Regions from separate parts of the Klebsiella sp. SYXHC3 genome, predicted to be linked through region 3. Evidence: predicted binding sites of a transcription regulator. Region 3 holds the regulator's gene; each other region holds the start of a gene.
What was found. The regulator PurR, encoded in region 3, represses purine synthesis genes. The targets are predictions, from matches to a motif close to CANGCAAACGTTTGCNTG.
Positions count from the first base shown of each region.

Region 1 (3,282 bases), on a different contig from region 3:
GGTGGCAAGTGTCATATAAAAAATATTAATGAGGGTAATAAATAATGATGAAGCGCAATATTCTGGCAGTGGTGATCCCTGCCCTGCTGGTAGCCGGTGCGGCCAACGCTGCGGAAATCTATAACAAAAATGGTAACAAACTGGATTTCTACGGAAAAATGGTTGGCGAACATGTCTGGACCACCAATGGTGACACCAGCAGTGACGACACCACCTATGCCCGTATCGGCCTGAAAGGCGAAACCCAGATCAACGACCAGTTGATCGGTTACGGCCAGTGGGAATACAACATGGATGCGTCCAACGTTGAAGGTTCCCAGACCACCAAAACCCGTCTGGCTTTCGCCGGTCTGAAAGCGGGTGAATACGGTTCATTCGATTACGGCCGTAACTACGGCGCCATCTACGACGTTGAATCCGCAACCGATATGCTGGTTGAGTGGGGCGGCGACGGCTGGAACTACACCGATAACTTCATGACCGGCCGTACCAACGGCGTGGCCACCTACCGTAACTCAGACTTCTTCGGTCTGGTGGACGGCCTGAGCTTTGCGCTGCAGTATCAGGGTAAAAACGATCACGACCGCTCAATTCGCAAACAGAATGGCGACGGTTTCAGCACCGCGGCAACCTACGCGTTTGATAACGGTATCGCGCTGTCTGCAGGTTACGCTAACTCCAACCGTAGCGTTGACCAGAAACGTGACGGCAACGGTGACAAAGCTGAAGCATGGGCAACCTCTGCCAAGTACGATGCTAACAACATCTATGCCGCAGTTATGTACTCCCAGACTTACAACATGACGCCGGAAGAAGATGACCACTTCGCGGGCAAAACTCAGAACTTCGAAGCCGTAGTTCAATACCAGTTCGATTTCGGTCTGCGTCCGTCCCTGGGCTACGTGCAGACTAAAGGTAAAAACCTGCAGGCTCGCGGTGGCTTCGGCGGCGGCGATGCGGACCTGGTTAAATACGTAGAACTGGGTACCTGGTACTACTTCAACAAAAACATGAACGTGTACGCGGCGTACAAGTTCAACCAACTGGATGATAATGCCTACACTCGCGCAGCTGGCGTAGCCACCGACGACCAGGCTGCGGTTGGTATCGTTTACCAGTTCTAATCTGTAGTACACCCCTTCGTGATATGCCTAAAAAGCAGGACTTCGGTCCTGCTTTTCTGCGTTACTAAGACGAAGATCGTAACTTGCAAAAACCTTCTCGCTTTTTGTCGCAAACGGTTGGCAATTTGTAAATCTACCGTTACCCTGATAGCGGATTTCCCTCAGTAATCACAATGGAACCTCGTCATGTTTGAGAACATTACAGCCGCCCCTGCCGACCCTATTCTGGGCCTGGCCGATCTGTTTCGTGCCGATGACCGCCCAGGCAAAATTAACCTCGGAATTGGTGTTTACAAAGATGAGACAGGTAAAACGCCTGTTCTGACCAGCGTAAAAAAAGCCGAGCAATATCTGCTGGAAAATGAAACCACCAAAAACTACCTCGGTATTGATGGTATTCCGGAGTTTGGTCGCTGCACTCAGGAGCTGCTGTTCGGTAAAGGAAGCGCAATTATCAACGATAAGCGCGCCCGCACCGCCCAGACCCCAGGCGGTACCGGCGGCCTGCGCGTTGCGGCTGATTTCCTTGCCAAAAACACCGACGTTAAACGGGTATGGGTAAGCAATCCAAGCTGGCCAAACCATAAAAGCGTTTTCGGCGCCGCCGGGCTGGAAGTGCGCGAATATGCTTATTATGATGCCGCCAACCACCAGCTGGATTTCGACGGCCTGCTGGCCAGCCTGAACGAGGCGCAGGCGGGTGATGTCGTACTGTTCCACGGCTGCTGCCATAACCCAACCGGCATCGATCCGACGCTGGAGCAGTGGCAACAGCTGGCGCAAATGTCTGCTGAAAAAGGCTGGCTGCCGCTGTTTGACTTCGCCTACCAGGGCTTCGCCCGCGGTCTGGAAGAAGACGCTGAAGGCCTGCGCGCGTTTGCCGCGCTGCATAAAGAGTTGCTGGTCGCCAGTTCTTACTCGAAAAACTTCGGCCTGTATAACGAGCGCGTTGGCGCCTGTACGCTGGTTGCCGCCGATCAAGACACCGTCGATCGCGCGTTCAGCCAGATGAAAGCGGTGATCCGCGCCAACTACTCTAACCCGCCGGCGCACGGCGCCTCCGTGGTGGCGACGATTCTCAGCAACGACGCGCTGCGCGCCATCTGGGAACAAGAGCTCACCGATATGCGCCAGCGTATTCAGCGCATGCGCTTACTGTTTGTGAATACCCTGCAGGAAAAAGGCGCCAGCCGCGACTTTACCTTCATCACCAAACAGAATGGGATGTTCTCATTTAGCGGCCTGACCAAAGAGCAAGTACTTCGTCTGCGTGAAGAGTTCGCTATTTATGCGGTCGCATCCGGGCGTATCAACGTTGCTGGCATGACGCCTGATAACATGTCGCCGCTGTGCGAAGCCATTGTCGCGGTGCTGTAATTTTCAGCCGTGACGCATAAGAAAAAGGCCGCAGACGCGGCCTTTTTTATTTCTTTGAGGTCAGGCATTACCAGACCGGCATTTCATCCTGCAGGAACGGATTGTGAAGGCGCTCATATCCCAGCGTCGACAAGGGGCCATGACCGGGGATAAACGTCACGTCGTCGCCCAATGGCAACAGCTTACGTTTAATCGCATCAATCAACTGGCCATGGTCGCCGCGCGGGAAGTCGCTGCGCCCTACTCCGCCCTTGAAAATCACATCGCCGGAAATCAGCAGGCGAGAGGCATCGTCAAAGAAAACCACGTGCCCCGGCGTATGACCTGGACAGTGCAATACCTGCAAAGCGATATTGCCGACGGTCACCACATCGCCTTCATTTAGCCAGCGGTCCGGCTGCAACGGCTGACATTCATCCAGCCCGAACATACGGCTTTGCGCCGGCAATCCTTCCAGCCAGAACTCATCTTCTTTTTCCGGTCCAATAATTGGCACACCGTAATGTTGCGCCAGCTCGGCTGCAGCGCCGACGTGATCCAGGTGACCATGCGTCAACAGGATCTGCATCAGGCTGACGCCTGCCGCCGCCACTTCTTCCTTGATGCGCTCGGCATCGCCGCCAGGATCGACCAGCGCGGCAAGCCGGGTTTGTTCACACCAGATTAAAGAACAGTTCTGGGCGAACGCCGTGACCGGAATAATACGATAGTTCATGATGCTCCTTTCGTTACCAGTGCCGTACCGGACCGGTATCAATATGCACAAAGTTGCTACGTGGGT
Region 1 covers NZ_JBXUNG010000006.1:215,338-218,619, reverse strand. The annotation lists gene ompK35 (porin OmpK35) at 45-1,124, shown strand; gene AC2CGP_RS16885 (amino acid aminotransferase) at 1,311-2,501, shown strand; gene AC2CGP_RS16880 (MBL fold metallo-hydrolase) at 2,569-3,216, opposite strand; gene mepK (peptidoglycan L,D-endopeptidase MepK) at 3,230-3,282, opposite strand, start outside.
Region 1: the regulator PurR is predicted to act here: its motif matches at 1,231-1,248, upstream of AC2CGP_RS16885 (amino acid aminotransferase).

Region 2 (3,282 bases), on a different contig from region 3:
ATGGACGTCTGGCGTCCGGCCTATGCCGAGTTTGTGCAAAAGCTCTTTAAATAACCGTCAGGGGGCATGGCGCCCCCTGTCTCAACCAGTAAAGGAAGATGAGATGAAATTGATTGTTACGGAAGATTATGAAGAGATGAGCCTGGTCGCCTGCCATCATCTTTTAGGCTATATCACGGTGCCGCGACGGATGAATCTGGCGGTGACTGCGGGGAGTACGCCGAAGCGCATGTATGAGCATTTGACCGCCGCCATCAAAGGGAAATCATTCTATGATCGGGTTCACTATTACAACTTTGATGAGATACCTTTTCGCGGCCAGCAGCGTGAAGGAGTGACGATTTCCAACCTGCGCCAGCTGTTTTTCACTCCAGCGCAAATCAAAGAAGAGAACATCCATAAATTGACGCTGGAGAACGCGGCTCAACACGATCGCCGCCTCGAAGAGGCCGGCGGTCTTGACCTGGTCGTGCTGGGGCTGGGCGCCGACGGCCATTTTTGCGGCAACCTGCCGAACACTACACGTTTTCATGATGAGACGGTCGAAGTACCGATTCAGGGGGAGCTGATTGGCATTGTCGCGAACGGCGAAATGGGGGGCGATTTCAATGTGGTGCCGGATAGCTATGTCACCATGGGGCCGAAAAGCGTGATGGCGGCAAAAAACCTGCTGCTGATTGTCAGCGGCGCGGCAAAGGCGCAAGCGCTAAAGCAGGTGGTGGAAGGCCCGGTCAGCGAACTGGTGCCGGCCTCTGTACTCAAGTTGCACCCTTCGTTGGTGATTATTGCGGATAAAGCGGCTGCGGCGGAATTGCAACACTAAAAAGCCGCTGGCCAGCGGGGCTACCGTTGTGAACAACCGTAGCCCGACCGAGCGTAGTGACGTCGGGTCTTAACGAGTAATATCCCAGCCACGCGCTCTCCACAATGCCGGCAGCTCAGCTAAATCGGTAAAGGTCGTTACTTTCGGATGATCGATCGGTTGGTTGTGCGGGTCGGCGCAGAAGTAAAATACTTCCATACCCGCGGCAATTCCTGATTGGGCTCCCGCGCTGGAATCATCGACCAGAATACAGTTTTCGACTTGTACCTGCATGGCCTCTGCCGCATGGAACATCAGCGCCGGGTCGGGTTTCCAGCGCTGAATGTCGTAACCGCTGTACAGCCGGTCTGGGAAGTGGTGCAGCATCTGCGTTCTACCGAGCGAATGCTGCATTTTACTGACCGGGCCATTCGACACCACGCACATGGGGATCTTCACCGCGTCCAGCAGCGCAGCGGCGCCGGGGATGACCTCCAGCTCGCTATCGAACAGACGGGCGACTTCGGCGCGATACACCGGCTCCAGAGTCTCTTTCTGCAGGTTAACGCCATATTCAGCGTTGATGGTGTCGATAATCTCGTACAGCTTAACGCCCTTGAAGCGCTTAAAAATTTCGGCTAAATCCAGCGTAATACCGAATTCCTGAAACATGTGAACATAGGCGCGTGAGCAAATCACCTCGCTATCGACCAGCGTGCCGTCACAATCGAAAAATACTGCTTGTGGTTGGGTCATACTCTTTCCAGTTTAACAAGTTTAACGTTTTCGTAATGCTCAATGCCGCGACGCAATCGTTGCCGTATAAGCAAAATAAATGAAAAAAATTACCATACAACCGCGCCTGGTGCCGTAATTTGGTATAGGATAGCCTCGAATTTTCCCTCCTTTACGTTCGGAAACCGATAATGAGTCAACAACCAACCAGCCAGTCTTCTGGCCAGGGTCTGCTGGAGCGCGTATTTAAACTGCGCGAGCACGGCACCACGGTGCGCACTGAAGCGATCGCCGGTTTCACCACGTTCCTGACGATGGTCTACATCGTCTTCGTGAACCCACAAATTCTTGGCGTGGCGGGTATGGATACCAGCGCTGTCTTTGTGACCACCTGTCTGATCGCGGCCTTCGGCAGCATTCTGATGGGTCTGTTCGCGAATCTGCCGGTGGCGCTGGCGCCAGCGATGGGTCTGAATGCCTTCTTTGCCTTCGTGGTAGTTCAGGCGATGGGCCTGCCGTGGCAGGTGGGTATGGGCGCGATTTTCTGGGGCGCCGTTGGCCTGCTGCTGCTGACCCTCTTCCGCGTACGCTACTGGATGATTGCCAATATCCCGGTGAGCCTGCGCGTGGGTATCACCAGCGGTATCGGGCTGTTTATCGGCATGATGGGCCTGAAGAACGCCGGCGTTATCGTGGCGAACCAGGACACGTTGGTCAGCATCGGCAACCTGACTTCCCACAGCGTGCTGCTGGGCGTGCTCGGATTCTTTATTATCGCTATCCTGGCATCGCGTAATATTCATGCCGCCGTGCTGGTCTCCATCGTCGTCACCACCCTGTTGGGCTGGATGCTCGGCGATGTGCACTATACCGGCATCGTCTCCGCGCCGCCGAGCGTAACCTCGGTTGTGGGTCAGGTCGATCTGGCCGGTTCGCTGAACCTTGGCCTGGCGGGCGTGATCTTCTCGTTCATGCTGGTTAACCTGTTCGACTCCTCCGGCACCCTGATTGGCGTCACCGATAAAGCCGGGCTGGCAGATGCGCAGGGTAAATTCCCACGCATGAAGCAGGCGTTGTTCGTCGATAGCGTGTCGTCTGTTGCCGGCTCCTTTATTGGCACCTCTTCGGTTACGGCCTATATCGAATCCTCCTCCGGCGTTTCGGTTGGCGGGCGTACTGGCCTGACCGCCGTTGTCGTAGGTATCCTGTTCCTGCTGGTCATCTTCCTGTCGCCGCTGGCGGGGATGGTTCCGGCCTATGCCGCCGCTGGGGCGCTGATTTACGTTGGCGTGCTGATGACCTCAAGCCTGGCGCGCGTGAAGTGGGATGACCTGACGGAAGCGGTACCGGCGTTTATCACCGCGGTGATGATGCCGTTCAGCTTCTCGATCACCGAAGGTATCGCCCTGGGCTTTATTTCCTACTGCGTGATGAAGATTGGTACCGGCCGTCTGCGTGAACTCAGCCCGTGCGTGATCATCGTTTCGCTGCTGTTCGTGCTGAAAATTGTCTTTATCGATGCGCACTGATCCGCACGCATGATGAACAGGCCCGGCATCGCAGCCGGGCTTTTTTTATGCTTTAACCCGCTCAATATAATCGCCAAAGGCGGTCAACTGGCCGCGCAGATGGTCCAGTGTGCTCTGATCGACCACTTCACCCGCCTGCGGATCGACTTTGTTCTGAATCACACCGCCCATAAATTCCGGCTTGTTCATGACCATCGCATCGAGGAAGACCAGAAT
Region 2 covers NZ_JBXUNG010000002.1:38,635-41,916, forward strand. The annotation lists gene AC2CGP_RS07175 (alpha/beta hydrolase-fold protein) at 1-54, shown strand, start outside; gene AC2CGP_RS07180 (glucosamine-6-phosphate deaminase) at 104-823, shown strand; gene yieH (6-phosphogluconate phosphatase) at 893-1,558, opposite strand; gene AC2CGP_RS07190 (NCS2 family permease) at 1,729-3,066, shown strand; gene AC2CGP_RS07195 (NADPH-dependent FMN reductase) at 3,112-3,282, opposite strand, start outside.
Region 2: the regulator PurR is predicted to act here: its motif matches at 1,608-1,625, upstream of AC2CGP_RS07190 (NCS2 family permease).

Region 3 (3,282 bases):
CCAAGAGCGAAGATAGCCAGCCCGGCGAGCAGAATCGGTTTCCGGCCATAGCGGTCCGACAGCGGCCCCCAGAACAACTGGCCGAGCGCGAAGCCCGCGAGGAATAAGCTCAGGCTGGCGCTAACCGATGCGGCAGAGGTGTTGAGGTCTTGCTGAATGGCGGCAAAGGCCGGTAGATACATGTCGGTGGCCAGAAAGCCAAGCACGCTCAGGCCGCCCAGCCACACTAAAAATCCTTTCCCAGGTTGTTGCATAACGTTCTCTTTCTACTGATGCAGGTACGATGCCGCAGAGTGTAGGGAGTGTAATCCGCCTTGTGAAACGCTATTATTTGTCACATGCATTCAAAAATTTTGCAGGCAGAATATGTGGTCTGAATATTCCTTAGAAGTGGTTGATGCTGTAGCGCGTAACGGGAGTTTCAGCGCCGCGGCGCAGGAGTTGCACCGCGTACCTTCGGCGGTGAGCTATACGGTGCGACAGCTGGAGGAGTGGCTTGCGGTTCCGCTTTTTGAACGTCGCCATCGTGATGTTGAATTGACCCCCGCCGGGCACTGGTTTTTGCAGGAAGGGCGTTCTGTTATCAAAAAAATGCAGATCACCCGCCAGCAGTGCCAGCAAATTGCTAACGGCTGGCGCGGCCAGCTGTCCATTGCGGTGGACGATATCGTTAAACCGGCGCGGATGCGCCAGATGATCGTTGATTTTTATCGCCATTTTAGCGATGTCGAACTGATCGTTTTTCAGGAAGTTTTCAACGGCGTCTGGGATGCGTTAGCCGATGGGCGGGTAGAACTCGCTATCGGCGCGACGCGTTCGATACCGGTGGGAGGGCGTTACGCTTTTCGCGATATGGGGATGCTGAACTGGCACTGTGTCGTCGCCAGCAGTCATCCGCTGGCGCAGATGGAAGGGCCGCTCAGTGATGACGTGTTGCGCAACTGGCCGTCCCTGGTGCGCGAAGATACCTCGCGCTCGCTGCCGAAGCGCACAACCTGGCTGCTTGATAACCAGAAGCGGGTGGTGGTGCCGGATTGGGAATCTTCAGCCACCTGTCTATCGGCAGGATTGTGCGTCGGGATGGTGCCAGGCCATTTCGCCCGCCCGCATATCGATAGCGGGGAGTGGACGGCCTTGACGCTGGAAAACCCATTCCCGGATGCCGCCTGCTGCCTGACCTGGCAACAAAGCGATGCTTCACCCGCTTTAAGCTGGCTGCTTGACTATCTTGGCGACAGCGAAACGTTGAATCGGGAGTGGTTGCGGGCGCCGGAATAACCGGCGCCGGAGGAGGGTGTTAACGACGATAATCGACGAACGGGCCGTCGGCAACCGAGCGGCGCTCGATAAGACGTGGATGCACCTCGATGGACTGCGACTCTTCGCGTTTATTAACAATGCGATCGAGCAGCATATTGAATGCCGCTTCTCCGAGCGAGTCCTTGGGTTGATGTATTGTGGTCAGCGCCGGGCTGAAGTAGCGGGCGTTGCGCACATTATCATATCCGATCAGCGAAATATCCTGCGGCACGCGCAGGCCCATTTCGTCGGCGGCGCAGATAGCGCCCATCGCCATGATGTCGCCGCCGCAGAACACGGCGGTTGGGCGATGCTGCTGATTAAGGATCTGCTGCATGGCGCGGTAGCCGGATTCCGGTTCAAAGTCGCCCTGAACAATCCAGTTTTCCGGCACATTGATATGCGCTTCTTTCATCGCCTGCATGAAGCCGGCAAGGCGCCCGGCGCCGGTGTTGCGCTCAAGCGGGCCCGGAATAACGCCAATTTCACGATGGCCGCGTTCAATCAGGTAACGGCCGGCGATATAGCCGCCTTCAAAGGCATTATCAATAACCGAGTCGGTAAAGTCCGCTTTGGCTTCGCCCCAGTCCATCACCACCATCGGAATATGACGATACTCTTCGAGCATACTGAGCACCGACTCAGGGTACTCGGAACACATCACCAGCAGGCCGTCAACGCGCTTTTGCGCCATCATCGACAAGTAGGCGCGCTGTTTTTCCGGATCGTTCCAGGCGTTGCCCAGAATCAGGGTATAGCCTTTCTGGAAGCAGCTCTTTTCTACGGATTCGATAATTTCAGCGAAATAGGCCGCTTCGCTGCTGGTGGCCAGCAGACCGATCGATTTAGTGTGATTGACTTTCAGGCTGCGAGCCACGGCGCTTGGCGAATAGTGGAGTTCTTTAATTGCCGCCCACACCGCATTGCGCGTCTCTTCCGCCACGAAACGGGTTTTGTTAATCACATGTGATACAGTTGTAGTGGAAACGTTTGCGCGTTTCGCTACATCTTTAATAGTTGCCATTACTTCTCACTCCAGACCTTGACCTGATCGTCTGATTATCGATACGTAAACGTTTGCCTATACACACCCTGTATACAATGCTCAACATTGCAACACCTGGGAAAACGACACAGAACGACAGGAAGGGGTCAATGGCCGATACGCTTTCAAATTAGCGTGGGATTTTGTCCTATCTCGCGGCAAAGGGGAAGAGCAAAAATGTGCATCACTCTAAATCCGGGAAGATTTTTGCATATTTTTGTGCAAAAATGAGCAAGCTCACTTTCTATGTGGGGATAATCAGGGGAGAAAATTGATGGACACAAATTTAAAGTTTTCGCTGACAACGACGGTTATTGTTTTGGGTCTGATCGTCGCCGCCGCGTTGACCGCGGTACTGCACTGATTCCAGCAGGGAGGGGGCTTCCCCTCCCATCCCGCCATTATTAGCAAATCTGCAAAAATCTTTTGTCATTTCGTTTACTTCTGTTTTTCTGTGATTGATGTCATGCTTTTGGCTTCTGATGTAATGCCGTGTCCTGAATCGGCCTGATGGAGTCTCTGAATGAAAATCAACTTTCCCTTACTCGCGTTGGCGATCGGTGCCTTTGGTATCGGTACCACCGAGTTTTCCCCGATGGGATTACTGCCGGTTATCGCCAAAGGCGTCGATGTTTCTATTCCGGCCGCGGGGATGCTGATTAGCGCCTATGCCATTGGCGTGATGGTCGGCGCGCCGTTAATGACGTTGCTGCTATCGCATCGCGCTCGCCGCAATGCATTGATCTTCCTGATGGGGATCTTCACCCTCGGCAACGTGCTCTCTTCTATTGCGCCGGATTACACGACGCTACTGCTGTCGCGTATTATCACCAGCCTCAATCATGGCGCGTTCTTCGGCCTTGGCTCGGTCGTTGCCGCAAGCGTGGTGCCAAAACACAAACAGGCCAGTGCGGTCGCGACCATGTTTATGGGGCTGA
Region 3 covers NZ_JBXUNG010000001.1:98,506-101,787, forward strand. The annotation lists gene punC (purine nucleoside transporter PunC) at 1-254, opposite strand, end outside; gene punR (DNA-binding transcriptional activator PunR) at 367-1,278, shown strand; gene purR (HTH-type transcriptional repressor PurR) at 1,298-2,323, opposite strand; gene cydH (cytochrome bd-I oxidase subunit CydH) at 2,619-2,708, shown strand; gene AC2CGP_RS00470 (MFS transporter) at 2,868-3,282, shown strand, end outside.